DNA from 2 places in the Mumia sp. zg.B21 genome. Region 2 is predicted to be linked to the other one. Evidence: predicted binding sites of a transcription regulator. Region 2 holds the regulator's gene; the other holds the start of a gene.
What was found. The regulator LexA, encoded in region 2, represses DNA repair genes until DNA is damaged. The targets are predictions, from matches to a motif close to TCGAACANNTGTTCGA.
Positions count from the first base shown of each region.

Region 1: ruvC (crossover junction endodeoxyribonuclease RuvC) is a predicted target of LexA. The motif match lies at 2,379-2,394, and genes of this name have one in related genera.

Region 1 covers NZ_JAHWCJ010000004.1:684,760-699,508, forward strand. Annotated here, with positions in the region: gene KV100_RS18515 (hypothetical protein) at 1-49, shown strand, start outside; gene pdxT (pyridoxal 5'-phosphate synthase glutaminase subunit PdxT) at 46-663, shown strand; gene KV100_RS18525 (YebC/PmpR family DNA-binding transcriptional regulator) at 726-1,487, shown strand; gene KV100_RS18530 (hypothetical protein) at 1,597-1,956, shown strand; gene KV100_RS18535 (CsbD family protein) at 2,060-2,233, shown strand; gene ruvC (crossover junction endodeoxyribonuclease RuvC) at 2,432-3,043, shown strand; gene ruvA (Holliday junction branch migration protein RuvA) at 3,040-3,669, shown strand; gene ruvB (Holliday junction branch migration DNA helicase RuvB) at 3,684-4,760, shown strand; gene yajC (preprotein translocase subunit YajC) at 4,826-5,155, shown strand; gene KV100_RS18560 (adenine phosphoribosyltransferase) at 5,155-5,694, shown strand; gene KV100_RS18565 (bifunctional (p)ppGpp synthetase/guanosine-3',5'-bis(diphosphate) 3'-pyrophosphohydrolase) at 5,891-8,221, shown strand; gene KV100_RS18570 (DUF349 domain-containing protein) at 8,325-9,569, opposite strand; gene KV100_RS18575 (MBL fold metallo-hydrolase) at 9,713-10,435, shown strand; gene hisS (histidine--tRNA ligase) at 10,438-11,811, shown strand; gene aspS (aspartate--tRNA ligase) at 11,808-13,574, shown strand; gene KV100_RS18590 (ABC transporter substrate-binding protein) at 13,674-14,749, shown strand, end outside.
Region 2 covers NZ_JAHWCJ010000001.1:584,038-598,786, forward strand. Annotated here, with positions in the region: gene KV100_RS02940 (ABC transporter ATP-binding protein) at 1-485, opposite strand, end outside; gene KV100_RS20320 (hypothetical protein) at 2,107-2,352, shown strand; gene KV100_RS20325 (ATP-dependent DNA helicase) at 2,237-2,779, shown strand; gene lexA (transcriptional repressor LexA) at 2,844-3,557, opposite strand; gene KV100_RS02955 (LysM peptidoglycan-binding domain-containing protein) at 3,837-4,334, shown strand; gene KV100_RS02960 (serine hydrolase) at 4,344-5,180, opposite strand; gene KV100_RS02965 (SelT/SelW/SelH family protein) at 5,177-5,458, opposite strand; gene KV100_RS02970 (low specificity L-threonine aldolase) at 5,455-6,540, opposite strand; gene KV100_RS02975 (SRPBCC domain-containing protein) at 6,648-7,124, opposite strand; gene KV100_RS02980 (helix-turn-helix transcriptional regulator) at 7,153-7,506, opposite strand; gene KV100_RS02985 (DUF1330 domain-containing protein) at 7,653-8,015, shown strand; gene KV100_RS02990 (hypothetical protein) at 8,067-9,290, shown strand; gene KV100_RS02995 (fibronectin type III domain-containing protein) at 9,482-10,702, shown strand; gene KV100_RS03000 (potassium channel family protein) at 10,760-11,407, shown strand; gene KV100_RS03005 (fibronectin type III domain-containing protein) at 11,474-12,697, shown strand; gene KV100_RS19285 (hypothetical protein) at 12,715-13,974, shown strand; gene KV100_RS19290 (hypothetical protein) at 13,989-14,749, shown strand, end outside.

The DNA of each region.
Region 1 (14,749 bases), on a different contig from region 2:
ACGGATCGAGGTCCGGGCGTTCTGGCACCGTCGCCTCACCGACGCGTGAGTGCGCCCCGGGTCGGTGTCCTCGCCCTTCAGGGCGACGTCCGGGAGCATCTCCGGATGCTCGCGGCGAGCGGCGCGGAGGCGACCACCGTGCGACGGCCGAGCGAGCTCGACGCGGTCGACGCCCTTGTCGTGCCGGGCGGGGAGTCGACCACCATCGACAAGCTGTCGCGGGCCTTCGAGCTCCGCGACCCGATCCGTGAGCGCATCGGGTCGGGCATGCCGGTGCTGGGGACCTGTGCCGGGATGATCCTGCTCGCCGACCGCGTCGAGGGCGGCACCGACGACCAGCAGACCTTCGGCGGGATGGACGTGACCGTGCGGAGGAACGCGTTCGGCCGGCAGGTCGACTCCTTCGAGACCGATCTCCGGGTCCAGGGCCTCGACGACCCGCTGCACGCGGTGTTCATCCGCGGTCCCTGGGTCGAGAGCCACGGTCCCGGCGTCGAGGTCCTCGCGGCGGTCGACCGCGGCGACCAGGGGCGCCGCCCGGTCGTGGTGCGGCAGGGGGCGTTGCTCGCCGCGTCCTTCCACCCCGAGCTCGGGGCGGACCACCGCCTCCACCAGATGTTCGTCCGGTCGGTGCACGCGAACGGCGACGTGGCCAGCCGCTAGGATCGAGGGCGGTCGCGAGCCGCGGCCGTACGCCGTCGTAACAGCGAGAGCAGGTGAGTGCCGTGTCTGGCCACTCCAAGTGGGCGACCACCAAGCACAAGAAGGCGGTCATCGACGCCAAGCGCGGCAAGATGTTCGCCAAGCTGATCAAGAACATCGAGGTTGCCGCACGCACCGGCGGGCCTGACCCCGCGGGCAACCCGACGCTCTACGACGCGATCCAGAAGGCCAAGAAGTCGTCGGTCCCCAACGACAACATCGACCGCGCCGTGAAGCGCGGCGGCGGTCTCGACGGCGCGGGCGTCGACTACACGACGATCATGTACGAGGGCTACGCCCCCGGCGGTGTCGCGTTGCTCGTCGAGTGCCTCACCGACAACAAGAACCGTGCGGCCATGGAGGTCCGGACGGCGATGACCCGCAACGGCGGCAACATGGCAGACCCCGGCTCGGTGTCCTACATGTTCTCCCGCAAGGGCGTCGTCATCGTCCCGGCCGAGCAGGACGGCAAGACGCTCGCGGAGGACGACGTCCTCGAGGTGGTGCTCGACGCGGGCGCCGAGGACGTCAACGACCACGACGGCTCGTTCGAGGTGATCAGCGAGGCCGGCGACGTGGTCGCGGTGCGCACGGCTCTCCAGGACGCCGGGATCGACTACGACTCCGCCGAGTCGTCGTTCGTGCCGTCCATGACCGTCGAGGTCGACGCCGACGTGGCCGGCAAGGTCCTCCGGCTCATCGACGCCCTCGAGGACTGCGACGACGTCCAGAACGTGTTCGCCAACTTCGACGCCTCCGACGAGGTCATGGCGCAGGTCGGCTGACACGCCGCTCCACCTTCTGCCCGGCTCGGGGCGGAGGGATTCTCCCGTGCCGGGCGGAAGGCTCGCGGCGAACCCGCCTGCCCGAGCTGCCGACGTGCCAGGATGGGCCATGGACATCCTGAGGCCCGGCGGGATCATGTGGCGGATCGCACGACGTCGGCGAGGCACTCTCCCCGACCCGCTCCCGTGGATGCCGGAGCTGGCGGGCGAGGGAGTCGCTCCGACGGACGAGGTGGGCCGGCGCCCCCTCGCCGTCACCCGCGGTGGGGTGGTCGTGCACGTCGAGCCCGCCCCGGGACGCGCGACGTCGAAGGCCCGGATCAGAGAGGTCGGCGACGCGGTGTATGCGCTTCCCCTGACGGTGAGCACCGGCGACGACGCCTCGCAGGCTCCGTACGCGCCGTCGCCGGGGGACGGCGCCGGGGAGGGGTGGCAAGAAACTCGAATGGGGGAGCGCTTCGGGCCCTAGCGCCCGCTCCGCCAGGGTCAGCGCGTGCTGGCGATCTGCGCCCGTGCTCGATCCGTCCTAGGGTCGGGGCACCACCCGAACCCGATCTCGAGGAGTGAGTGCGATGGGTCTGGATGACAAGCTGAAGCACCTGGCCGAGGACGTCGAGGGCAAGGCCAAGGAGGCCTCCGGCAAGCTCCGCGGCGACACGTCGCAGGAGTCCGAGGGCAAGGCCGACCAGAGCAAGGCCGACTTCAAGAAGGCCGGCGACAACGTCAAGGACGCCTTCAAGAAGTAGCCGCCGCGCTCGGCGCGAGTCTCCTCCACGTACGCCGTGGAGGTTACGACACGAGGCCCCTCTACGTACGCCGTGGAGGGGCCTCGTCGTTCGTACGGGTCCTCGGCGCGTCGCCGCCACACTCGTCCGTCGTGCGACTAGGGTGTCGAACATGTGTTCGCTGCGGGTCCTCCGCGAGGTGGCATGACCGCCGGCGCGATGCGTGTTCTCGGAGTCGACCCCGGCCTGACGCGGTGCGGGGTCGGCGTGGTCGACGGACGCGTGGGGGGCGCGCTGCGGGCGGTCTCGGTGGGGGTGATCCGTACGCCCGCCGCCGACGACGTCGCCCACCGGCTCCTCGCGATCGAACGCGCCCTGGCCGAAGCCATTGCCACGCACCGACCGGACGTGGTCGCGATCGAGCGGGTCTTCAGCCAGAACAACGTCTCGACCGTCATGGGCACCGCCCAGGCCAGCGGGGTCGCGATGGTCGTCGCAGCCCGCCACGGCCTTCCCGTCGTCCTTCACACCCCGAGTGAGGTCAAGGCCGCGGTCACCGGCAACGGTCGCGCCGACAAGGCGCAGGTCACGGCGATGGTCACGCGGATCCTCGGACTGGTCGAGGCGCCGCGCCCCGCGGACGCCGCCGACGCGCTCGCCCTCGCGATCTGCCACGTCTGGCGCGGCACCTCGGTCAGCCGGCTCGACGACGCCCTCGCCGCCGCGTCACGCCCGTCAGGTCCGATGCGGACGGCCGCAGAGCCCATCCGTTCCCGCATCCCAGGCGCTGCGCGCACCAACCCCAGATTCCCCGAGAGGAAGCCTCGATGATCGCCTTCGTCCGCGGCACCGTCGCCTCGACCGCCCTCGACTCCGCCGTCCTCGACGTCGGCGGGGTCGGGATGCTCGTGCAGTGCACGCCGGGCACGCTGGCCGACCTCCGGCACGGTGAGCAGGCGCAGGTCTCGACCAGCCTCGTGGTGCGCGAGGACTCGATGACGCTGTACGGCTTCGCCGGCGACGACGAGCGTGACACCTTCGAGCTCGCTCAGACCGCCAGCGGCGTGGGCCCCAAGGTCGCGCAGGCGATCATCGCGGTCCTCGGCCCCGAGGGTCTGCGCCGTGCGGTCGCCGAGGAGAACCTCGTCGCGCTCACGAAGGTCCCCGGCATCGGGCGCAAGGGAGCCCAGCGGATCGTGCTCGAGCTCAAGGACCGTCTCGGTGCTGCGGCGGCTGTCTCCCAGGCGACCGCGACCGCACCTGCCTCGACGCCCGCCGACGCGGACTGGCGTCCTCAGGTGCACGCCGCCCTGGTCGGGCTCGGATGGAGCACCCGCGAGGCGGAGTCCGCGGTCGCCGCCGTGGTCACCGTCGCCACCGAGCAGATCGAGGGGACCGGCGCGGTCGACGTGTCCGTCCTGCTGCGCGCGGCCCTCCGTACGCTCTCGAAGGCATGAGGGAGGAGATCGGCATGGAGGAGCAGGACACCAGCCGGCTCGAGGCGGCCGAGCGGGCCGAGCTCGAAGCGCGGCTCGTCGGCCCGGACGTCGTCTCCGACGAGCAGGCGTACGAGGCGGCTCTGCGCCCTCGGTCGCTGGACGAGCTGATCGGGCAGGAGCGTGTCCGCGAGCAGCTCGCGCTGATGCTGACCGCGGCGCGGGCGCGCGGTCGTACGCCCGACCACGTCCTGCTCTCGGGTCCTCCCGGGCTCGGCAAGACCACCCTGGCGATGATCATCGCCGCCGAGCTGGGTACGGCGCTGCGGCTCACGAGCGGGCCCGCGATCCAGCACGCCGGCGACCTTGCCGCGATCCTGTCGGGGATCAACGAGGGCGACGTGCTGTTCGTCGACGAGATCCACCGGATGTCACGACCCGCCGAGGAGCTCCTCTACATGGCGATGGAGGACTTCCGGGTCGACGTCGTGATCGGCAAGGGTCCGGGAGCGACGGCGATCCCGCTGCAGATCCCGCAGTTCACGCTCGTCGGCGCGACGACGCGGGCCGGTCTGCTGCCGGGACCGCTGCGCGACCGGTTCGGGTTCACCGCGCAGCTGGAGTACTACGAGGCCACCGAGCTCCACCGGATCGTCGACCGTTCCGCGGCGTTGCTCGGCGTCCAGACAACACCCAAGGGCGGTTTCGAGATCGCGTCGCGGTCGCGCGGCACGCCACGGATCGCCAACCGGCTCCTTCGCCGGGTCCGCGACTACGCCGAGGTCCGGGGGAGCGGGGTCGTCGACCTCGACATCGCCCACCGCGCGCTGGATCTTTACGAGGTGGACCAGATCGGCCTGGACCGTCTCGACCGTGCGGTGCTGGACGCGCTGTGCCGCAGCTTCGGGGGCGGGCCGGTCGGTGTCTCGACCCTCGCCGTCGCGGTCGCCGAGGAGCGGGAGACCGTCGAGGAGGTCGCCGAGCCCTTCCTCGTACGCCAGGGGTTCCTGGCCCGCACGCCCCGGGGACGCGTCGCGACGGCGGCCGCGTGGAGGCATCTCGGGCTGACTCCACCGACGACGACCGCCGATCCCACGTTGCCGTTGGACTGACGGGCTCCGGCTAGACTCGTCCCGCACCACGAAGCCCCCTGACACCGACCTGGCTGGAGCCACCCGTGAACGACCTCGCAGCACTGCTGCCGATCATCCTGCTCGTCGCCATCTTCTATCTCTTCATCATCCGCCCGCAGGGCAAGCGTCGCCGCGAGTTCCTGAGCATGCAGGATCGCGTGGTCGTCGGCTCTCGCGTCATGCTCACCAGCGGCGTCTTCGGGACGGTGAAGGCTCTTGACGACGAGACGATGACGCTCGAGATCGCCCCCGGTGTCGACATCGAGGTGCACCGCAACGTCGTCGCCAAGATCATCGACGGCACCGACGCCGGCACCGCGACCCACGAGGTCGTCGAGACCCGTCCGATCGAGGATGAGGACGGCAAGGTCTGATGCCGCTCGGGCTCGACGAGATGCTCGACTCGCTGGTCCGCGACATCCCCGACTGGCCGGAGACGGGGATCACGTTTCGTGACGTCACGCCGTTGCTGGCCGACGCCGAGGGCTTCCGGACCACCGTCGACTCCCTGGCATCGCTGGGGAGAGACCTCGCCGGGACCGACATCGACAAGGTCGTCGGGATCGAGGCGCGCGGCTTCATCTTCGGGGCGCCGGTCGCGGTGGCCCTCGGCGCCGGGTTCGTCCCGGCACGCAAGGCCGGCAAGCTGCCGTCGACGACGTACGCCGAGGACTACGACCTCGAGTACGGGTCGGCGACGGTCGAGATCCACACCGACGCCATCGCCCCCGGAGATCGCGTGCTCGTCGTCGACGACGTGCTCGCGACCGGGGGCACCATGGCCGCGGTCGACGCGGTGATCGCGCAGGCCGGGGCCAAGGCCGCCGCCAACGTCGTCGTCCTGGAGCTCAGCCCGCTCGGCGGACGGGCGCGGCTCGACCCGGAGCGGTTCGGTGCCCTGCGGACGTACTGACCCGGCACTGCCGAGCCGCCGGTTAGGATTGTCAGCGTGAGCCCTGAGAGCACCAAGCTGGTCGCCATCGTTGTCGTGATCGCCCTCGTCCTCGCGGGCGGCGCCACCGCGTTCGGTGTCCTCTTCGGCTGATCCCCAGCTCGCGTCACCGCCTTCCATGTCGTTGGTCCCGGCACCCTAAGATGGCGGGCCTACGATGGAAGGGGAGGTGCACGTGGCCGATCGCGCTCGTACCGAGTCTGAGCCCCGCAAGGAGTCCGTCCCGACTCCCGCGCGGGTTCGCTCCCGTCTGGCCCGGCTCGGTGGTGGACGGTCGTCCTCGGACAACCCGGTCGTTCTCGACCCGTTGCTGCGCATCGTCCGCACCAACCACCCCAAGGCCGACACCGCGGCGATCGTCCGTGCCTACCGGATCGCGGCCAAGATGCACCGCGGTCAGAAGCGCAAGAGCGGCGACCCCTACATCACGCACCCGCTAGCGGTCTCCACGATCCTCGCCGAACTGGGTATGACCCCGCCGACGATCGTCGCGGCGCTCCTTCACGACACCGTCGAGGACACGCCCTACACGCTCGACCAGCTCACCAAGGACTTCGGTGAGGAGGTCGGACAGCTCGTCGACGGTGTGACCAAGCTCGACAAGGTCCGTTACGGCGAGAACGCCGAGGCCGAGACGATCCGCAAGATGATCGTCGCGATGAGCCGTGACATCAGAGTGCTCATCATCAAGCTGGCCGACCGCCTCCACAACATGCGTACGCTGCGCTACCTGCGGCAGGACAAGCAGGAGCGCAAGGCCCGCGAGACGATCGAGATCTATGCGCCGCTCGCGCACCGTCTCGGCATGAACACCATCAAGTGGGAGCTCGAGGACCTGTCGTTCGCGACCCTGCACCCGAAGGTGTACGACGAGATCGTCCGCCTCGTCGCCGACCGCGCGCCGTCGCGCGAGGACTTCATGTCGACGGTCATCAGCCAGGTCAACGAGGACCTCAAGCGGTCCAAGATCAAGGCGACGGTGACGGGGCGACCCAAGCACTACTACTCGATCTACCAGAAGATGATCGTCCGCGGCCGCGACTTCGCCGACATCTACGACCTGGTCGGCATCCGCGTGCTCGTCGACTCGCTGACCGACTGCTACGCGGTGCTCGGCGTCGTCCACTCGCGCTGGAACCCTGTGCCTGGCCGGTTCAAGGACTACATCGCGATGCCGAAGTTCAACATGTATCAGTCGCTGCACACGACCGTCATCGGTCCGCAGGGCAACGCGGTCGAGCTCCAGATCCGGACCAGGCAGATGCACCGGCGCGCCGAGTACGGCGTCGCGGCCCACTGGAAGTACAAGGAGGACGGCGCGGTCAAGGGTGCCGCCGGCGCGCCCGCGGGCAAGGCCGACGGGACCGACGACCTCGGGTGGATCCGCCAGCTCCTCGAGTGGCAGCAGGAGAACGAGGAGTCGCAGGACTTCCTCGAGAGCCTTCGCTTCGACCTGTCCGACCAGGTCTACGTCTATACGCCTGCCGGTGACGTGATCGGGCTGCCCGCCGGCGCCACACCGATCGACTTCGCCTACTCGGTCCACACCGAGGTCGGGCACGCCACCATCGGTGCGCGTGTCAACGGGCGCCTGGTGTCGCTCGAGTCCAAGCTCGAGAACGGCGACGTCGTCGAGGTCTTCACGTCCAAGGCACCCGGCGCCGGACCCAGCCGAGACTGGCTGGACTTCGTCAAGAGCCCGCGGGCGCGCAACAAGATCAAGCAGTGGTTCACCAAGGAACGGCGCGACGAGGCGGTCGAACGCGGCAAGGACGCCCTGACGCGGCAGATGCGCAAGGAGGGCCTGCCGCTGCAGCGTCTCCTGAAGCACGAGACGTTGGCGACGGTGGCCAAGGATCTGCACCTGTCGGACGTGACCTCGCTCTACGCGGCGCTGGGCGAGGGACGCGTGAGCCCGCAGAACGTCGTCGAGCGGGTGCTCGCGTTCCTCGGCGGCGAGGAGGGTGCGACCGAGGATCTCGCCGAGGCGGTGCTGGTCCCCGACGAGTCCACGCGCCGTCGCCGTGTGCGCCGTGGCGACCCGGGTGTCCTGGTCAAGGGCATGGACGGCTCGGTGGCGATCAAGCTGGCGCGCTGTTGCACCCCGGTGCCGGGCGACGACATCATCGGCTTCGTGACCCGCACCCAGGGGGTCTCGGTCCACCGGCGGTCGTGCACCAACGCCACGAGCCTGCTCAAGGAGCAGGAGCGGCTCGTCGACGTCGAGTGGGCGCCCAGCGCGTCGAGCATGTTCCTGGTCGCGATCCAGGTGGAGGCGCTCGACCGGGCGCGGCTGCTGTCGGACCTGACGCGTGTGCTCTCCGACCAGCACGTCAACATCCTGTCGGCGTCGCTGTCGACCGGGCGCGACCGCGTGGCGAAGTCGACCTTCACCTTCGAGATGGGGGACCCGGCGCACCTCGGTCACGTCCTCAAGGCCGTACGCACGGTCGAGGGCGTCTTCGACGTCTACCGCGTCAACCAGTAGCCTCGCGGGTCACCGTCTGGCGCTCGCGGGTCACCGTCTGAGCCTCGCGGGTCACCGTCTGGCGCTCGCGGGTCACCGTCGGCGACCCGCGAGCACGGACGGGTCAGGTGAGCTCGGCCGCGGACTTGCGTGCCTGGTCCAGCCACGCCTGCCGGGCCTCGAGCGCATCCTGCAGCTCGCGGATCTTGCGGTCGTTGCCCGATGTCTTGGCCGACTCCAGCTGGGCCTCGATGTCGGCCACGGACTTCTCAAGCTTGCTCACCGTGTCGTCGACACGAGCACGCGTCTCCGGGTTGCTCCGGCGCCACTCCTCGTCGGCGGCGGAGGCGATCGCCTTCTCGACCGCGCGCAGACGGCCTTCGAGCTCCTTCATCTGCCCACGCGGCACCTTGCCGGCGGCCTCCCAGCGGTCGGCGATGCCGCGCCATGCGGCACGAGCAGCGTCCAGGTCCTCGATGGGCAGGAGTGCCTCGGCCTCGGCGAGGATCTCCAGCTTGACCTCGGCGTTGGCGGCGTACTCCTCGTCGAGGCGCGAGTTGGCCTCGTCGCGCGCGCCGAAGAACGTGTCCTGAGCGCCGCGGAACCTCTTCCACAAGCGGTCGTCGATCCCGCGCGGCGCCGGGCCGGCGGCCTTCCACTGCGCCATGAGGTCACGGAACTTGCCGGCGGTCGGTCCCCAGTCGGTGGAGTCGGCGAGCGCCTCGGCCTCCAGGGTGAGGCGCTCCTTGATCTGCTGGGCCTGACCACGCCGCTCGTTCTGTTCCGCGAAGTGCGCCTTGCGGCGGCGGGTGTAGGCCGTACGGGCGGTGGAGAACCGGTGCCACAGCTCGTCGTCGACGGCCTTGTCGAGCCGGGGGAGCGACTTCCACTGCTCGAGCATCTCGCGCAGACGGTCGGCGCCCCGTCGCCAGTCGTCGCTGACGGCGATCTCCTCGGCGGTGCGCGCGATCTCCTCCTTCTGGACCTGCGCTTCGGCGGCTCGCTCCGCGCGGGCGGCCTTTCGGCGCTCACGCTGGGCCTCGATCAGCGGGCCGAGCGCGTCGAGCCGGTCCTTCAGGGCGTCGAGGTCTCCGACGGCGGCCGCGTTGTCGACGGCCGTACGGACCTGGTCGACGGCACGCTTGGCGTCCTCCGGCGACAGGCTGTCGGAGGCGATCCGCTTCTCGAGGAGCTCCACCTCGACCGCGAGCCCTTCGTAGCGGCGGGTGAAGAGGGCCATGGCCTCGGCCGGGTCGCCGTCCGGCCACTGCCCGACGACGCGCTCGCCGTCCCGGGTCCGGACGTACACCGTCCCCTGGTCGTCGATGCGGCCCCAGGCCTCAGAAGGGTTCGAGAGGTTCTCGCTCACGTATCCACCTTGTCCGTTGTGTCGGGCACAGTCTAGAAGGATGACGGGCCGATGGTGCTCCTGTCCGTCCGTTTGGCGAGCGCGGCGCTCGTCGCGACGAAGCGAGTCGCCGCCGCCACGGGCGCTCGCGTACGCTGTTCCGTGTGCTGATCGCCGCTTTTCCCGCCGGCCCGCTGGCGGCCAACTGCTACTTCGTGGGTCGCGGACCCGGTACGGAGTGCGTGATCGTCGACCCCGGGATGGAGTCCCTCACGGGCATCCGTACGGTCGTCTCCGAGCAGAACCTCACGCCCGTCGCCGTCCTCGTCACGCACGGCCACTTCGACCACATGTGGCAGGTCGCCGATGTCGCGGAGGAATACGGCGTGCCGGTCTACGTCCACCCGGCCGACCGGCACCTCCTGGCCGACCCGATGGCCGCGATCTCGGGGGAGTCCGCGGCGATGCTCCGTACGCAGTTCGGCCTGGACGACGCTCCGGAGTTCCGTGAGCCCGCCGACGTGCGTGACGCGACCGACGGCGCGGTGATCGAGGCCGCAGGCCTGAGCTTCACCGTCGACCACCTCCCCGGTCACACTCCGGGCACGGTCGTCTACCGGGTCGACCACACCGGCGACGAGCCCGTCTCCCAGGTCGCGTTCACCGGCGACTTCCTCTTCGCCGGCTCGATCGGACGCACGGACCTCGTCGGCGGCGACATGGACGAGATGGTGGCCAGCCTGCGGCGCTTCATGGAGCTGCCCGACGACGTGGCGGTCCTGCCCGGGCACGGCACCCAGAGCTCGGTGGGCCGCGAGCGCGCGACCAACCCGTTCGTGCAGCAGTACGTCGGCTCGCCGTCTGCGTCCGGACGAGAGGACGCCTGACGATGGCACGCCCCACACCCCTGTCGGGGTTCCCCGAGCTGCTGCCTGCCGACCGCTTCGCCGAGCAGCACGTCCTCGACCACCTGCGTCGTACGTTCGAGCTCCACGGCTTCGCGCCCGTGGAGACTCGCGCCGTCGAGCCGATGGACCAGCTGCTCCGCAAGGGTGAGATCGACAAGGAGGTCTACGTCCTGCGGCGCCTCCAGGCGGCCGAGGGGGAGGGCGACGCCGGGATCGGCCTGCACTTCGACCTCACCGTGCCGTTCGCGCGGTACGTCCTCGAGCACGCCGGAAAGTTGGAGTTCCCGTTCCGGCGCTACCAGATCCAGAAGGTCTGGCGAGGCGAGCGGCCCCAGGAAGGGCGGTTCCGGGAGTTCACCCAGGCCGACATCGACGTGGTGGCCAAGGACGAGCTCCCGTTCCACTTCGACGTCGAGATCGCGACCGTGATGGCCGAGGCGCTGTCTGGTCTGCCGGTCCCGCCGCTGCGGATCCAGGTCAACAACCGCAAGCTCCTCGAGGGCTTCTACCGCGGGCTCGGCGCGGCCGACCCTGCTGCCGTCATGCGGGTCATGGACAAGATCGACAAGCTCCCGGCGGACGGCGTGCGTGACCTCCTCGCCAAGGAGGACCTCGACGAGGAGCAGGCCGGCAAGTGCCTGGCGCTCGCCGGCATCCGGACCTCCGACGCGTCGTTCGTGGACCAGGTCCGCGCGCTCGGGGTCGACGACCCGCTGCTCGACGAGGGCCTGCAGGAGCTCGCCCAGCTGGTCGAGGCACTCGCAGCCGTCGAGCTCGACGGTGTCACGGTGACTGCCGACCTCCGCATCGCGCGCGGCCTCGACTACTACACGGGCTCGGTGTTCGAGACGGTGCTCGAAGGCTTCGAGAGCCTCGGGTCGATCTGTTCCGGCGGACGCTACGAGAAGCTGGCCGACGACGGCCGCAACGTCTATCCGGGCGTCGGCATCTCGCTGGGCGTGACCCGCCTGCTCGTCCCGCTGATCTCCCGAGGGCACCTGACGACGTCGCGTGCCGTCCCCTCCGCTGTCCTCGTCGCGCTCGTCGACGAGGAGTCACGTCCGCTGAGCAACGCGATCGCGCAGCGCCTGCGGGCACGCGGTGTCCCGACGGAGGTCGCCGCCGCTCCGCAGAAGTTCGGCAAGCAGATCCGGTACGCCGAGCGTCGGGGCATCCCGTACGTCTGGTTCCCGGCGACCGGCGACGGTGCCGACCAGGTCAAGGACATCCGCAGCGGAGACCAGGCCGACGCCGATCCGGACGTCTGGACCCCACCCGCCGACGACCTGCGGCCCGCCGTCGTCACCCCGAACGCCCCGACCCCCACGAACGACACCCGAGGAGCAACATCGTGATCCGCACCCACGAGGCAGGCAGCCTCCGCGCCACCGACGCAGGGACCCGCGTCACGCTGGCCGGCTGGGTGGCCCGCCGCCGTGACCACGGAGGCGTGGCGTTCATCGATCTGCGCGACGCCTCGGGTGTGGCGCAGGTCGTGATCAGGGACGAGGAGGTGGCCCGGCCCCTGCGCAGCGAGTTCTGCCTCAAGGTCGTGGGCACCGTTGAGCGCCGGCCCGAGGGCAACGACAACCCGAACCTCCCGACAGGTCAGATCGAGGTCATCGCGGACTCCGTGGAGATCCTCAGCGAGTCGGCGCCGCTGCCGTTCCCGGTCGAGGAGTTCCACGCCAGCCCCGTCGGCGAGGAGGTGCGCCTCAAGTACCGCTACCTCGACCTGCGCCGTGCCGAGATGGCCAAGAACCTGCGCACCCGCGCCGCCGTCACCCGGATCATCCGCGAGGTGATGGCCGAGCAGGGCTTCCTCGAGTTCGAGACGCCCAACCTCACGGCGTCGACGCCGGAGGGCGCTCGCGACTTCCTGGTGCCGGCCCGGACGCGTCCGGGCACCTGGTACGCCCTGCCGCAGTCGCCGCAGCTGTTCAAGCAGCTGCTGATGGTCGCCGGCATGGAGCGGTACTACCAGATCGCACGGTGCTTCCGCGACGAGGACAGCCGCGCCGACCGGCAGCCCGAGTTCACCCAGCTCGACGTCGAGATGAGCTTCCTCGAGGAGGAGGACGTCTACGCGCTCACCGAGGAGATCCTCGTGCGCATCTGGCGCGAGATCCTCGGCTACGAGATCCCGCTGCCGATCCCGCGGATGTCCTTCCGCGAGGCGGTGGCACGGTTCGGCATCGACCGCCCCGACATGCGGTTCGGGTGCGAGCTGGTCGACTTCACCGACTACTTCAAGGACACACCGTTCCGCGTCTTCGCTCCGAAGGGCCGTCACTGGCACGTCGGCGCGGTCGTGATGCCCGGCGGCGCCGACCAGCCCCGACGCACGCTCGACGCCTGGCAGGAGTTCGCGAAGGCGCGCGGCGCGAAGGGGCTTGCGTATGTGCTCGTCCAGGAGGACGGGACCCTCGGCGGTCCGGTCGCCAAGAACCTCTCGGAGTCCGAGCGCGAGGGTCTGGTCGCGCACGCCGGAGCCAAGCCGGGTGACTGCATCTTCTTCGCCGCCGACCAGTACAACGCCGCCAAGGCGCTGCTGGCGGCGGTGCGCGTGGAGATCGGTGAGCGTTGCGGCCTCATCGACCACGACCGGTGGGAGTTCCTCTGGGTCAACCAGGCCCCGATGTTCGAGTACGTGGGGGAGGACGGCCACGACGCGTGGACGTCGATCCACCACCCGTTCACCGCCCCGGCGCCGGAGTTCGCCGACACCTTCGACACCGATCCCGACTCGGCGCTGAGCCAGGCGTACGACATCACGCTCAACGGCAGCGAGCTCGGTGGCGGGTCGATCCGTATCCACCGCTCGGAGATGCAGAAGCGTGTCTTCGACGTGCTCGGACTGACCGAGGAGCAGGCGCAGGGCCAGTTCGGCTTCCTCCTCGAGGCCTTCCAGTACGGCCCGCCGCCGCACGGCGGCATCGCCCTCGGGATCGACCGCGTGGTCGCGCTGCTGACCGGCGCGGAGACCATCCGCGACGTGATCGCCTTCCCGAAGACGGCCTCCGGCGGCGATCCGCTGACCGGCGCGCCCGCGCCGATCACGGCGCAGCAGCGCAAGGAGGCCGGCATCGACGCGCCACCGCCGGGTACCGATGGCTGACGAAACCGTGACCGCGGTGTAGTCGCCGCGTGTCGGTGGGCTCCCCTAGGGTCGTGGGAGCGTGTCCCGCCCACGGGGCCCCGGGACGGAGGAGTGCTCGTGAGACGCGGGCTGAGGCAGGTTCTCGCGGTGCTCTGCGTCGGCGTGCTGCTCGGCGCCTGCACCTCGCCTGACCGGCCGGCGGGTCCCGCGGCGACCACGGAGACGCCGGACCAGGTGGCAGCGGGCCGTGCGGGCAGCGCCACGGCCCCGGACGCCGCCGCGCCCGCCGCCGAGGTCCCGGGAGCGACGCGCGGCGGACTGCTGACGGTCCTCAGCTCCACGGTGCCCGAGTCGCTCGATCCAGCGCGATCGTCGTTCGTCGACACCCGGGGCATCCTGTCGGGGCTGCTGACCCGCTCGCTGACGCAGCTCCGCCGCAACCCCGTCACGGGCCGGATGGAGCTCGTCCCCGATCTCGCGACCGACCTCGGCGTGGCCAACGACGACCGCACCGCCTGGACGTTCACGCTGCGGTCGGGCGTCCGCTTCGAGAACGGCACCGCCGTGACCGCGCAGGACGTGGCGTACGGCCTCCAGCGTGCCTTCGCCGCCGACGTGCTGCCCGGCGCTCCGTCGTACCTCCGTGCGTTCTTCCGTGACGGGGACCGCTATCAAGGGCCGTACGCGTCCGCGGCCGAGCTGCGTCGCCGTCCCGGGTACGCCCGCGGGTGGTACGCCGGCGCAGCCTTCCGCGGCGTCGAGGTGCGCGGACGGACGATCACCTTCCGCCTCCGGCGGCCGGTCGCCGAGATGCCCTACGTCGTCGCCCTGCCACAGTTCTCGCCGGTGCCCCGCGCCGCCGACGCCCGCCCGGCGGCGTACGGCGACCGGCTGGTCTCCACCGGCCCCTACCGGGTGGCGAGCCTGCGTCGCGGCACCACCCTCGTCCTCGTCCGCAACGCGCAGTGGGACCCGGCGACCGATCCGGGACGCCACCAGTACGCCGACGGCTGGACGTTCCTCTGGGGACAGGCCCCCGACCGCATCGACGAGCTGCTGCTCGAGAACGACGGTGACGCCCAGCGCGCGTTGAGCTACGACTCCCTCGGCCCCGAGGGCCTGGTCGCGATGCGCGAACGCGCCCCCTCGCGGGTCGCTGTGGCGGCGTCGCCCTGCACCTACCTGTGGCACGT
Region 2 (14,749 bases):
CTCTCCGAACGGACCCCCGCGCCCGTCATCACGTTCTCGAGGGCACTCATGCCGGCAAAGAGTCCGACGCCCTGGAGCGTCCGGGCGATGCCGAGACCTGCCAGGTCGTGCGGCCGGAGGCGGGTGAGCTCCTGGCCCTCCCAGGTCAGCGTGCCGGAGTCGGGGCGGACGAACCCGCAGCAGACGTTGAAGAAGGTGGTCTTGCCGGCGCCGTTCGGGCCGATCACGCCGTGGACCTGTCCGGGCTCGACGGTGAGGCCGACGTCGCCCAGGGCAACGAGGCCACCGAACCGTACGGTCACGCCCTCGGCGGTGAATCGGCCGTCGTTCGTGGCGGAGCTGTCCGCGGCGGGCGAGGACTCCGCAGAGGCCGTGGTCGAGGAGTCCGCCGAGGCATCTGTCGAGGCATCCGTCGAGGCGGTGGGTGGTCCGGTTGGTGAGCCCCCTGGTGGGGGCTCGGGGGTGGGCTCGATGGGAGGGGTCATGCGAGTCCTTCCGAGGTGCAGTGTCGTGCGGCCGGGGACGGTGGTGTGACCCCGGACACATGGCGGTGTTGCCCGGCGAACGCTACCGATTCGGGGGAACTAAGCAAGCGCTTAGTCGCGGTGGGTGTCCAATTGTTACCGGATGGTGACGCGGGCCACACATCGGGGGTGTCGCGCTGCCGGGGGCCTGTGAGTCGCTCGGCCGTGAGCGGCCGTGCTCTCGGTAGGCTGCGTCGGTGACCTCGTCGATCTCGGACCCGCCCCTCGCGACCGCCGACCCCGGTCGCCACGCCAAGCTGCGTGCGGTGCTCCACGCCGCCGTCGCAGCGGTCGGTGGTGTCGAGCGGCCGGGCCAGGTGGAGATGGCGGAGGCGGTGTCCAACGCGTTCAGCGGAGGCGAGCACCTGCTCGTCCAGGCCGGCACCGGCACCGGCAAGTCGCTCGGCTATCTCGTTCCGAGCCTTCTCCACGATCGCCGCGTGGTGGTCGCGACCGCGACGCTCAACCTCCAGCACCAGCTCGTCGAGCGAGACATCCCCGCCCTCCTCGACGGGGCAGGCGCGGTGCTCGAGCGCACGCCGCGTGCCGCCGTGGTCAAAGGTCGCGGCAACTATGCGTGCCTCCACCGGATCCGCGAAGGAGCGCCCGACGACCAAGGTGTGCTCATCGAGGCACCGAGCGGGTCGCTCGGGGAGGAGGTCGTGACGCTCCGTGCCTGGGCAGAGGAGGAGTCCGACCGCGGAGGCGTCGGCGACCGGGACGCCGCGCCGTCGCACACCGAGCGGGCGTGGCGGCAGGTCAGCGTCCACGCGCGGGAGTGCCTCGGCGCGTCGCGCTGCCCGTACGCGATGGAGTGCTTCGCCGAGGCGGCCCGCGACCATGCGGCCGGCGCCGACCTCGTCGTGACCAACCACGCCCTGCTCGCGATCGACGCGATCGACGGGGTGCCCATGCTCCCTGAGTACGACACCGTGGTCATCGACGAGGCGCACGAGCTCGTCGCGCGGGTGACCCAGGCGTCGACCGCCGAGCTCGCCCCGCCATCGGTGGAGCGGGCGGCTCGCCGCGCCCGCTCGTACGTCCGTGGGCGCGAGGCCGATGACCTCGAGGACGCCTCGGACGCTCTCCGCGAGGCGCTGGAGGTGACGGCGCCCGGCCGGATCGCCTCGCCGTCGGACCAGCTGGCCGACGCGCTGAGCCTCGTGCGCGACGCCGCCCGGGACTGTCACTCGGCGATGCCGAAGGAGCCCAAGGACTCCGGCGACGGTGACGCCGCCCGGCAGCAGGCGAAGGCGATGGTCGACGACGTGCGCAAGGTCGCCGAGCGGATGGCCGCGGCCTCCGAGGCCGACGTGCTGTGGATGGCCGAGCGGGAGGGTGCCCGGGGTGGCAACGAGCTGCGGATCGCGCCTGTCGACGTCGCGCTCACGCTCCGCGACAAGCTGTTCGCCGAGAACACCGTCGTGCTGACGAGTGCGACGCTCAAGCTCGGCGGCGGATTCGACCCGGTGGCGCGCAGTGTCGGGCTGTGGGCGTCCGACCGTACGGAGGAGGGCGCGTCCGGCGGTCGCGGTGACAGCGGCGGGGACGATGACGGCGACGGGTCACCGGCGTCGTACGCCTGGCGTGCGATCGACGTCGGGTCGCCGTTCGACTACGCCAAGCAAGGCATGCTCTACGTCGCGCGGCATCTCCCTCCGCCGGGACGCGACGGGATGGGCACCGCGACCCTGGACGAGATCGTCGATCTGGTGCGAGCCGCCGGCGGGCGCACGCTCGGGCTGTTCTCGTCGCGGCGCGGCGCGGAGGCGGCTACCGAGGCCGTGCGCGAGCGGATGCCCGACGTCGAGGTTCTGTGTCAGGGTGACGCGCAGCTCCCCGAGCTGGCGAGGCGGTTCGTGGAGGACCCGCGCACGTGCCTGTTCGGCACGCTCAGCCTGTGGCAGGGGATCGACCTGCCGGGGGAGACGTGCCAGCTGGTGATCATCGACCGCATCCCGTTCCCCCGCCCGGACGACCCGTTGATGAGCGCGAGGCAGCGGCTCGTGGAGCGGCACGGCGGCAACGGCTTCATGCAGGTCGCCGCGACCCACGCCGCGCTCCTGCTGGCGCAGGGGTCGGGGCGTCTGATCCGACGCGCCGACGACAAGGGCGTCGTCGCCGTGCTCGACTCACGACTGGCCACCGCGCGGTACGGCAGCTTCTTGGCGTCCTCGATGCCGCCGATGTGGCGTACGGTCGACCGCGAGCTCGTGCTCGGCGCGCTGCGGCGCCTGGACACCGGAGCGTCCTGAGCGCCGCAGCCGCTGACGGTCTCGCCTGCGCGGGTCTCGACGAGGTTGGTCTCGCCTGCGCGGGTCAGACCCGCCGCATGACTGTCGTGACCTTGCCGAGGATGGTGGCGTCGGTGCCGTCGATCGGGTCGTACGCCGGGTTGTGCGGCAGGAGCCAGACCTTGCCGTCCTTGCGCTGGAGCGTCTTGACGGTGGCCTCTCCGTCGAGAAGGGCGGCGACGATCTCGCCGTTCTCCGCGGTCGGCTGCTGCCGGATCACGACGTAGTCTCCGTCGCAGATCGCCGCCTCGACCATCGAGTCGCCGCGCACCTCGAGCATGAAGAGCGTGCCCTCGCCGACCAGCGTGCGGGGGAGGGGCATGACCTCCTCGACGCGCTCCTCGGCGAGGATCGGGCCGCCGGCGGCGATCCGGCCGACCATGGGGACGAAGGCGGGCTCCGGGCGGGAGTCGCCCGCGCCCGTCTCGTCGAAGCCGAAGTCGACCGCGTCACCGATCGACCGGCGCGCCGCGAGGATGTCGGGCAGGAAGACCTCGATCGCGCGGGGGCGGTTGGGGTCGCGGCGGACGAAGCCGTTGCGCTCGAGCACCTTGAGCTGGTGAGCGACGGAGGAGACGCTGGCGAGACCGACGGCCGCGCCGATCTCGCGCATGCTCGGCGGATAGCCGCGTTGCTCGAGCGACTCGCGGATGATCTCGAGGACGCGGCGCTGACGCGGAGTCAGCCCGCTCGCGTCCGGCGGTCCGTCGGGGAGCTCGGAAACCTCGGCCTTCGTCATGGCCCTGACACTAGACCGCGGCGCCGGTGTGATCAAACATATGTTCGATCGTGTCGGCGTGTCGTGATGAAGTCGTCCTCAGGCGCCCATCTGGCGGACACGTCGAAAGCATGTTCGAACGGTCCTTCCAATTCTGTCGGTCGGTGTGATTAGGTTCGTACACATGTTCGATCGAACGCACGTTCGGCAACCCGCTCGGTTTCCGGTCCGGATGCACGAGCTGATCCGCCGCCTCGCTTCGGTCGGCAGACCGTACGAGTCCGAGAGATGGAGGACACGATGAGCACCGTCCGCAGCACCCTCGAGCGTCCCGTCGCCGACCGCACCGTCGTCGCGATCGACACGCCGCTGATGCGCTGCATCGAGCGGCACCCGGCGGGCCGGGGGATGCGCGGCGACCGTCGGTCCGCTCCGCGACCAGGCCCGCGGCCCGGGCCTCGGCCTCGTCGGCAGCAGCCGGCCGACCGCACCCGCGGTCGATCGGGCTACCGCCTGACCCGCCGTGGTCGGTTCGTCGTCTTCATCGCAGCCCTGATCGCGATCGCCGGCCTCACCGTGGCTCTGGGTGCGCGGGTCATCGCGACCTCCGAGCAGGCCGAGCCCGTCCCCAGTCGCGTGGTCACGCTCCAGCCAGGGCAGACCGTGTGGGACCTCGCCTCAGAGGCCAACCCCGAGGGTGACATCCGGTCGACCGTCAAGGACATCGCCGATCTCAACTCGTTGACGAGCGCGGGCGAGGTCACGGCAGGCGAGACGATCTACGTCCCGATCTACTGAGCCCAAGGCCTACTGGGTCGACACGCCGCGGTCGTCGGTGACCACCTCGCGCAGCCAGGTGCCCAGGGCGTTCATGGCGCGCAGGACGTGGTCGCGTACGGACGGCTCGGCGCCGTCGCTCCACTCGGCGATGGCCGCGTAGGCGACGGTTCGGGCGGGACCCGAGACCACTCCGGTGTCGGCTCGCACGTTGGAGGTCGTGCCGGTCTTGTTCCAGAGCACGATGCCGCGGTCCGGATCGGTGTGCGCGAGCGGATCGAGACCGAAGGCGTTCGCGACCATGGAGAGATCGGTGTTCGCCGCGAGCCATCCGCTGACCCGTTCGCTGACCCCGGGCGAGAGGATCTCGCGACGGTGCAGACCCGCACAGAAGCCGGCCAGGTCGGTGGCGCAGCCGACGGACAGGGCCGGCGGGTGCTTCGGCCCACGGTCGTCGCGCACCCGGTCGAGGAGGCGGCTGCGCTGCATCCCGATGCGTTCCGCCGTGGCAGTCACGGTGTCGAGACCGAGACGACGAAGCAGGACGTTGGTCGCCAGGTTGTCACTCATCGCGCCGATCAGTGCACACACGTCGGTGACGGGCAGCGTGTCGGTGGCGAGCAGATGCCAGAGGCCCGAGTCGGCGACCCAGTCGTCGGTGGTGCGGCTGAGCTGCTCGGCGGGATCGATCCGCTCGGTCGCGATCTGGTGTGCCGCCTCGACGAGCAGCACGAGCTTGCCGATGCTCGCGGTGGGCAGCACCAGCTCCGGCTGGACGGCCGCGAGCACTTCGTCGCTGTCGGCATCACGCACCTCGAGGGACCAGCGGACGGCGTCGTCCGGGCGGGGGAGAGGCGGCTCGCTCATCGATCGCGGTCCGCGTGCCCGAGAGGTCGGTCCGGATCGATGTGGTCCCGGACCCGGCGCTTCAGCTCCGCCGCGTCCGGGAAGCCGCCGTGGACGGCGCGGTCCCACACGACGTCGTCGTCGACGGTGATCCGGAAGACGCCTCCGGTCTCGGGCACCAGCGTCACCGAGCCGAGCTCGGTCCCGAACGTGCTCAGCAGCTCCTGGGCCATCCATCCCGCGCGAAGCAGCCACTGGCACAACGTGCAGTAGGTGATCTCGACGCGGGGCTGCGTCATCCGAACGCCTTGTGCAACGCCGTCAGGAATGCTGCGACGTCCTCTTCGCTCGTGTCCCACGAGCACATCCACCGGGACTCGATGAGGTCCGGATGAGATCCCGCGCGCCAGTCGTAGAACGGGTGCTCGACCCGTACCGCGTCGGCAACCGCCCGCGGAAGCGTGGCGAAGACGACGTTGGCCTGGGTCGGGTTCGCGACGTGCAGCAGCGGCGCCCCCGACTCGTGCACACGTCCGTCCCGTGCGAGCTCGTCGGCCAACGCGTCGACGCCGGCGCGCAGCTGCGTCGCCCGGGCGTTGGCTGCGGTCGCGTTCGCGAGCCAGAGATCGCGCTCCGGATCGAGGAGTGTGGCGAGCTGCGCGGAGACGTACCGCATCTTCGACGTCAGCTGCATCGACATCTTGCGGATGAACTCGATCCCGTGGACTGCGCCCGGGTTCAGGACGACCACCGCCTCGCCGAGGAGGATGCCGTTCTTCGTGCCGCCGAACGACAGCACGTCGACGCCGAGGTCGGTGGTGAGCGCGCGGAGCGAGAGGCCGAGGTGCGCGGCGGCGTTCGCGATCCGTGCCCCGTCGACGTGGACGCTCATCCCATAGGCGTGTGCGGTGTCCACCAGGCCACGGACCTCGTCGGCCGAGTAGACGGTGCCGAGCTCGGTGGACTGCGTCAGCGACACGGCCAGCGACTGTGCGCGGTGCGGGTCGCCGAGGTTGATCGTGTACTCGCCGAAGGACTGCGGGACCATCTTGCCGTCCGGCGCGGCGACCGGGAGCAGCTTGATGCCGGCGACACGCTCGGGGGCGCCGTTCTCGTCGGTGTGGAGGTGCGCGACGTCGGTGACGATCGCCGATCCCCAACGGGGGAGGAGAGCACCGAGGGAGACGACGTTGGCGCCGGTGCCGTTGAACACGGGATACGCCTGGGCCTGGTCGCCGAAGTGGTGCCGTACGAGCTCGGTGAGTCGTGCCGTCCACCGGTCCTCGCCGTAGGAGACCGCGTGCCCGTCGTTCGCCGCAGCGATCGCCTCGAGGATCGCGGGATGGGCGGGGGCGTAGTTGTCTGATGCGAACGCTGCCACGTCCGCCAGCCTAGTGCCGCCGCCCGCTTTCCCGATGTGACGGGTTGTGCACCGAATCTTCTGCGGAAAGGGTGCGGAACCCATCACATCGGGGGCGGAGTCTAGTCTCAGGAGTCGGCGAGGAGCTTCTCGAGGCGGACGAAGCCCTCCTCCATCCCGCCCTCCATGCCGGACTCGACCATCCCGTCGCGGTCCTCGACCGAGGCGAACGCGCTGATAGCGTCCATCCGGGTCCGGCCGTCGCCGAGGTCGGTGAAGCGGAGGGTCTCCAGCGACACGTGACCGGGCATCCCTTCGAACTCGAACGTGCGCGTGATGCCGTTCTCGACCGAGGGCTCACCGTGGTAGACGCCTCGGAACACGTACTCGTTGCCGTCGGGCTCCCTCTGGAGCCAGCGCCAGCGGCCGCCGTCGCGGACCTCGTTGACGATGATCTCGGTCTCGAGCCTGTCGGGGCCGAGCCACTTCTTCTGCCACTCGTCGTCGACGTTGGCGTGGAACAGACGCTGGGGCGTCGTGGTGAACGTCCGGCTGAACTCGATGGTCGAGGTGCCGGGCGTTGCCGTGACTGTGAGGTCGGACATGGTTCCCCCTGAGGGTCTCGGTGATCGGTCAGGACGTGGCAGACGGTGGCTCGGAGTCGATGGCGTCGGCCTCGGCGAGGAGTGCGTCCAGGCGGGCGAAGCTGTCCTCCCAGTACGCGCGGTAGTCGGCGATCCAGTCGGTCGCCTCCTTCAGCGGTGCCGCCTCGAGGTGGCTGAGCCGCATGGTCCCCTGCTGCGTACGAGACACCAGGCCAGCCCGCTCGAGGACCCTGAGGTGCCGCGACACCGCCGGCTGCGACATCGCGAACATCGAGGTGAGCTCGTTGACGCTGGCGTCACCGTGGGCGAGCCGCCCGAGGATCGCGCGGCGGGTCGGGTCCGCGAGGGCCCCGAACACGGCGTCCAGCTCGTCGTCCGTCATTCGCCATAACCAATCTGTTTTATAACTGATTGGTTTTAGAGTGCGGCCCAGTCGCGCCAGATGTCAACCCCATGACCTCAGAGGTCATCGACTCGTGCCCGTCCCGTCAAGCAGGCTCGGAGCCTCACCTACCGAGAGGATCACTGATGACTGCCTACGCAATCGCCCACATTCGCGAGATCACGATGGGACCCGACATCGTCGAGTACCTGGAGCGGATCGACGCGACGCTCGCCCCGTACGGCGGCCGGTTCCTCGTGCACGGAGCCGACGTGCGCACCCTGGAAGGCGAGTGGCCGGGCGACATCGTCATCATCGCCTTCCCCGACCGAGACCGAGCGACGCGCTGGTACGAGTCAGACCCGTACCAGGCGATCCTGCCGCTGCGTACAGAGAACTCCGACTCGGTCGCGATCCTTGTCGACGGGGTCGGCGACGACCATCGCGCAACGGACATCCTGGGCCGCGCTGGCGCGACCGGCACGCCTCTGCCCGCCGAACAAATCTGAGTGCCGTGACCCCCTGCGCGCGCACGGTGGAACGCGAAGGGGGAGATTCCAATGAACAGAACGATCCGCGTGGTCGGCCTCGGGGCCGCAGGCGCACTCATCGGCGGCACCCTTGTCGCCACTGCGCCGACGGCCTCGGCCGACGACGTCAACACCGCTCCGGTACGCAAGATCACCGGCGCCACCACCAGCCCGTTCGGCCTGGCCAAGGTCGGAGGGCGAACCTACGTAGCCAACTTCGGTCAGAACAACGTGGTCGTCTACGCCACCGGTGCTAACGGCGCGGCGATGCCGATCCGCACGATGAACAGTGGGCTGAACTCTCCGCGTGGCGTCGACGTCGACACCAACGGGTTCACGTACGTCGCCAACAACAACGGTCTCGTCTCGGTCTTCGCGCCGGACGCCGACACCGGCGACGCACCGGTCAAGACGTTCGGGACCGGCGCGGGCGCCGCCCTCGGCCTCGACATCGGCCCGACGGGCAGCATCTTCGTCCGCAAGGCGACGACCATCAACGTCTACTCGCCGGCCGCGGCAGGCAACCCGGCGTCAACCACGCGTCAGATCACCGGCCTGCCCGCGGGCAACGGTGTGCACGTCGCCGCGAGCGGGACGACCTGGGCCGACGCCGGCGCGGCGCTGCGTGCGTACGCGTCGAACGCCAACGGGGGCGCGACGCCGCTCCGGACGATCTCCGGGGCGAAGACGGAGCTCGCGGCACCCATCGTCGGCATCGGCACCGACTCCAAGGGACGTGTTTATGCGTCGAACTTCAACGCCGTCAGCACGGTGGTCGCCTTCTCGGCGTCCGCGGAGAACAACGTGGCTCCGCTGAAGGTCCTCGGCGGACCTGCGACACAGCTCAGCAGCCCGGGGCATCTCTCCGTGGCCGGTGATGGAGGACTGACCGTCGCCAACTTCGGCGGACCGTCCGTCCTCGAGTTCCGAACGCTCTTCCCGAAGCCGGCCCCGGTCGTCAAGGTCCCGGGCAAGCCGCGGGCGTTGAAGGTCGCCGGCAAGCAGAGGGCCAAGACGCGCAAGGTCTCGTGGAAGGCACCCGCCAACAACGGCGGCGCAAGGATCACCGGCTACCGGCTCGTCGTCAAGAAGGGCAACAGGGTTCTCCTGAGGAAGAACTTCGGGGCGAGCAAGCGGTCGTACAAGATCAAGCGCTCCAAGCTGCGCAACGGCAAGAACGTCGTGCTGATCAAGGCCAAGAACACGAAGGGCTTCGGCAAGAACGCCAGGAAGTCGTTCCGCGTGCGCAAGTAGGTCCGCACGGTCCGCAGTGGCGGGGCTGGCTCTCGGGAGCCGGCTCCGCCATTTCGATGTCACTCGAATTGCCTTGCGGAGGCCGAAGTCGGCAGCCAAGAATGCCGGGCACCCGTCGTACAAGCGGGATCATCGCGTCCAAACCGGTCCTCGGAGGAGATCCTCCAGGACGTGCGGACGTAGGAGGAACCATGAGAAGAGTTACTTTCGTCGGCATCGCCGCCAGTGCGGCGCTGGCCGGTGGTCTGTTGGTCAGCGCTCCTGCCGAGGCAGCACCGGGCGACCCGGTCAGCGTCCGACCTGAGCGGACGATCATCGGTACGAAGGCAGGGGCAAAGCCGCCCTGGGACGTGCACCTCAGCGCGTCCGGACGGACGTACGCGGCCGACTTCCACCGTGATCGTGTCGTGGTCTACCGGGCAGGAGCCCGCGGCAAAGCGCGTCCGCTGTACTCCCTTCGTGGCTCGCGGAGCGGCGTCTTCGAGCCTCGTGGCGTCGCGCGTGACTCTGCAGGGCGTCTCTACGTCGCCAACGGAAACAACCGTGTCCTCGTCTTCGGCAAGAATGCGCGCGGCAACGTGCGCCCGATCCGCGTCCTGCGCGCCGGGATGGCCGTCGGGTCGGTCTCGATGACACCCGACAACCGGCTGATGGTGTCGGGGTCGGGCGGCGTCAAGATCTACCGCCGCTCCGCCTCGGGCAACGCGAAGCCGGTGCGGGAGATCTCCGGTGACAAGACCCAGCTCCAGTACGCGTTCGACGTGAGGATGAACGTCGACGGTCGTATCTGGGCGACCTTCGACGAGGCTGAGATCCTCACGGTCTTCGCCCCGGGCGCGAAGGGAAACGTGGCACCTGAGCGGACGATTACACAGGAAGGGCCCGGGCTCTGGGAGCCAGAGCTGCTGGCCTTCGACCGCGCAGGTCGGGCCTACATCGGGACCCACGAGGGCCATGTCACCGTCCTTCGCCACGATGCGACGGGCCGACCGGCGCCGCTGTTCGTCCTCAGCGACCGGCGGCACGGCCACGTCAACGGACTCTCCGTCAGTCGTACGGGCAAGGTCGCCGTGTCCGGCCGGAACAAGATCGTGGTCTACCCGCGGCTGCGGGCGGTCACCGCACCGTGGGCGGTACGGGGAGTGTCGGTGTCGGGCTCGCCGACGGCGACCAACCGGGTCGTGCGCTGGGCGCAGCCGCTGGCAGATGGTGGTGCGTCGATCACGGGCTACCGCGTCACGGTCAAGCAGGGGAACCGGAAGGTCAAGGCGGTGACGCTCAAGGCGTCCCGCAGGTCGTACGCGCTCAAGCGGCGCAACCTGCCTGCGGGCACCAGCACGGTGCTCGTCCGGGCGAAGAACCGCAAGGGTTACGGCCCGGGCACGCCGCTGACCTTCACGGTCACGCGGTAGCACCGGCGGAGACATAGGGACTGCGGATGACGGCGGCGAGCCCTAGGCTCACGTGTCGTGGACGGGCATGGGCGGGGGACACGCCGGGACCGGTACGGCATCGTGCTCGCTCTGCTCGCCGTCGTCATCCTGCTGGTCCCCGTCGACAGCAGTGCGCTGCGTCCGGTGGTGACCGCGCTGCTCGGCGCGGTGCTGCTCTTCGCGCAGAGGACCTCGGGAGCGCGCCGCTCGGTGATGGTGACCTCGGCGGTGCTGGCTGCCGTCGCTGTCGTCGCCTCGGGCGGCGCGCAGGGCTTCAACAGCGAGACGGCCGTCTCCGTCTACTCGATCACCGTCATCCTGCTCTGCCTCGCGACCATCACGACGATCGGCGTGCACGTCCTCCGGGACCCGTCGTTGGACGTGCACATCGTCCTCGGTGTCATCGCGGTCTACGTCCTCCTGGGGATCGCCTTCGCCGGTGCGTACTCCGTCGTGGGGATCGTGCAAGGAGGCTTCTTCGCCCAAGGAGGGGCCGACGACGACGCGGTGAACTACTTCTACTTCAGCCTGATCACGATCACGACGACAGGCTTCGGCGATCTCTCGCCGGTGACGGACACGGGCAAGATCCTGGCGGCGCTCGAGGCGCTGATCGGGCAGGTCTATCTCGTGACCGTGGTGGCCCTCGCGGTGTCCGGTGTGACGCGCCGCCGTCAGGCCTAGGCGTCTGCTGCTCGACGCACGCGTAAACGGTCACACCTCACTCCAACGACGAAAGCAGGGCGCACCATGCGCATCTCACGATTAGCTGCCGCCGCTACCGCGGCGGTCATGACGGCCGGCGGCCTCGTGCTCGCCGGCGCGGGGGCGGCGTCAGCAGACACCGTCGACTACAGGCCGGCTCGAACGATCCCCGACTACTACGACTGGGACGAGATGGTGGTGGCGGTCGACATCGCGAACGATGGCACCACCTACACGCTCAACAAGCACGGCTTGGAACTGCGCGTCTTCGGTCCGAAGGCCAACGGCAAGAAGGCGAAGCCAATCCGGGTGTTGGGGGTGCCGCAGCAGCTGTCCGACGCCCGGGACGTGGCCGTCGACAGCCAGGGTCGGGTCTACGTCCTCGATCTCTTGGAGTCCACCAAGTCGCGAGTGCGGGTGTGGGCTCGCGGCGCCACGGGGCCGGTCCTACGGACCTTGAACGTCCCGGGCTACTCCACGGACGTGGCGGTGAGCGCAGCCGGACACGTCGTCGTCGCCGGGGAGCGCACCGTCCGCGTCTACGCCCCCGGCGCATCGGGCGACGCGACGCCGCTGCAGACGCTCAGCGGCGTCGCGAGCGGGCTCCCGCAGTGGACGACGGGAGTCGCCCTGGACAGCTGGGGTCGTGTCTGGGTCTCCTCCAGCAACACGCTGCTCGTCTATGCACGTGGAGCGACCGGACAGGACGCACCGGTAGCCACGATCGCCGGATCGCGTACGCGCTTGCGCGGCACCGCGGAGATCGACCTCGACGCCAAGAACCGCGTGTACGTCTCGGATGCCGACGCGGGGATCTCAGTCTTCTCGCCGTCACGGTACGGAAACGTCGCACCGCTCCGCGAGCTGCGTGGGCGCAAGTCCGGCCTCGACTGGGGACTCGTTGGTGTCAACGCGCGCGGTGACGTCATCACCAAGCGCAGCCGCACCTCGATCGGCATCTTCCGGACGTTGTTCCCGACGCGCCCGTCGGCGGTGCGGTCGGTGCGGGTCACGAGGAAGGCGTCGGCGAAGAAGCGGACGGTGCGGTGGAAGAAGCCGGCCGATGACGGTGGCCGTGATGTGCGGTCGTACAAGGTCGTGATCCGCAAGGGCTCGAAGGTGCTCAAGCGGGTGACGCTCAAGCCGGGCCGGCGGTCGTACACGGTGCGGAAGTCGGCGCTGCGTCGCGGGAAGCTCACGGTGACGGTGCGGGCGAAGACGGCGAAGGGCTGGAGCCCGAAGGCCGTCAAGCGTTTTCGGGTTCGGTAGAGGGGAGAAATGAGATGATGAGGACCACACGAGTGGTGACCGTGGCAGTGACCGCGGTCGCGATGACAGGGGCAGCACTTCTCGGCGCGACGTCAGCGTCCGCGGACACCGTCGACTACGGGCCTGACCGGGTGATCCGGCCGGTGCCTGGGTTCAACTCCGCGGCGGGTCTCGCCGCGCGGTCCGACGGGACGGTGTATCTCGCCGACTTCCGACCAGGCGCAGACGCCGTCTGGATCTTCGGGCCGTCAGCCGATGGGGTGCAGCGCCGTACGCGGACCATCGCCGGAGCGAAGGCGGCTCTCGGAGAGGTCGCCGACGTCGGCGTCGACGCGGCAGGACTCGTCTACGTCCTGTCCGAGGACGACCGCGTGTCGGTGTTCCGGAGAGGTGCGTACGGCGACGTCGCTCCGATCCGAACCTTCGACACCGGCGAGTTCTCGAGTCACCTTGCGGTGTCGCGAGACGGCAAGGTCGCCGTCGCCCACGATGCCCTGGGTGAGGTTGCCGTGTACGCGGCGGGCGCCTCGGCCGGTGCGACTCCCGCGCAACTCATCACCGGCCCGCGGACCGGGCTGGGCGAAGGTGTGACAGAGCTGGCGTTCACGTCGACCGGTGCACTGTGGGTCGATGCCGACGACGTCCTGCGCGCCTTCGCGGCCGGGGCGACAGGCGACACGCCGCCGCTGCGGAGCCTGACTCCCGTCACGGGCGCCACCGGCGGTGTCAGCGATGTCGCGGTCGATGCCAAGAACCGCCTCTACGTGGCACAGTCCTACGACGGCTTGGGCGGCAGCGGGACGGTCGTGAGCGTCTTCCCGGCCGACGCACGTGGTGAAATGCGCCCGATTCGGTCGTTGGAGGGGTCGCGATCCCGGTTGAGCACGATCCAGGCCGGGGCGCAGATCGCGGTCGACGGGCGGGGAGAGCTGGCCGTCACCGGGTATCCCCGCAAGGACGTGCTGGTGTTCCGGACGCTGTTTCCCGGGCGTCCGTCGGTGGTGCGGTCGGTGCGGGTGTCAGGAAAGGCGTCGGCGAAGAAGCGGACGGTGCGGTGGAAGAAGCCGGCCGACGACGGGGGCCGCGACGTCCGCTCGTACAAGGTGGTGTTCCGTAAGGGCTCGAAGGTGCTCAAGCGGGTGACGCTCAAGCCCGGCCGGAGGTCGTACACGGTGCGGAAGTCGGCGCTGCGTCGCGGGAAGCTCACGGTGACGGTACGGGCGAAGACGGCGAAGGGCTGGAGCCCGAAGGCCGTCAAGAAGTTCCGGGTTCGGTAGGGGAGGGAAGACGAATGAGGACAAGACGATCGATCGCCGCCGCGGGGAGCATCGTGCTCGTCGCGGGCGGTGTGACCATGGCAGGAGCGAGCGCCGCGGACGCAGACACCGTCGACTACGGCCCGGGCCGGGTCATCGGTGGCTCGCGCGCCCAGGTCGAGAACGCTCAGGCGGTGGGGATCGCTCCCGACGCGACGACGTTCGTCGCCCGGGCGCTCTCCGACCGCGTACGCGTCTTCGGTCCCCGTGCAGACGGCAACGTCAGTCCGTCTCACGTCGTGGCTCCGGGGCCCGCAGGAGACGAGGTGGACATCGACCTGGCGTCGGATGGCTCGGGCAACACCTACATGCTCAGGTCCATCATCGAGGGCGAGGCGAACGTCCTCACGTATGGCCCGCGCTTCTCGGGGACGAACCCTCTGAGGCGCCTTTGGGTTCCGACCTACTCCCGAGCGTTGGCCGTCTCGCCGAGGGGTGATCTGGTCGTGGCCACGGCGAACGAGCTGTGGTTGTACCCGCCGGGGGCCACGGACCAGGAGGACGTCGGTGTCATCCTCGTGGACCAGGTCCCCGGGCAGCCTGCGGGCGGCGTGCGGGACGTCGCTGTCGACCGTCGGGGCTGGATCTGGGCGGCGACTGCCAAGGGCGTGCTCGGGTTCGCGCCCGGCGCGACGGGCGACGTCGCTCCGGCCGCGCGTATCTGGGGGTCTCGTACGGGCCTCAGGGCGCCGCGCCACGTCGACGTCGACGCGGCGAACCGGGTGTACGTCACAGA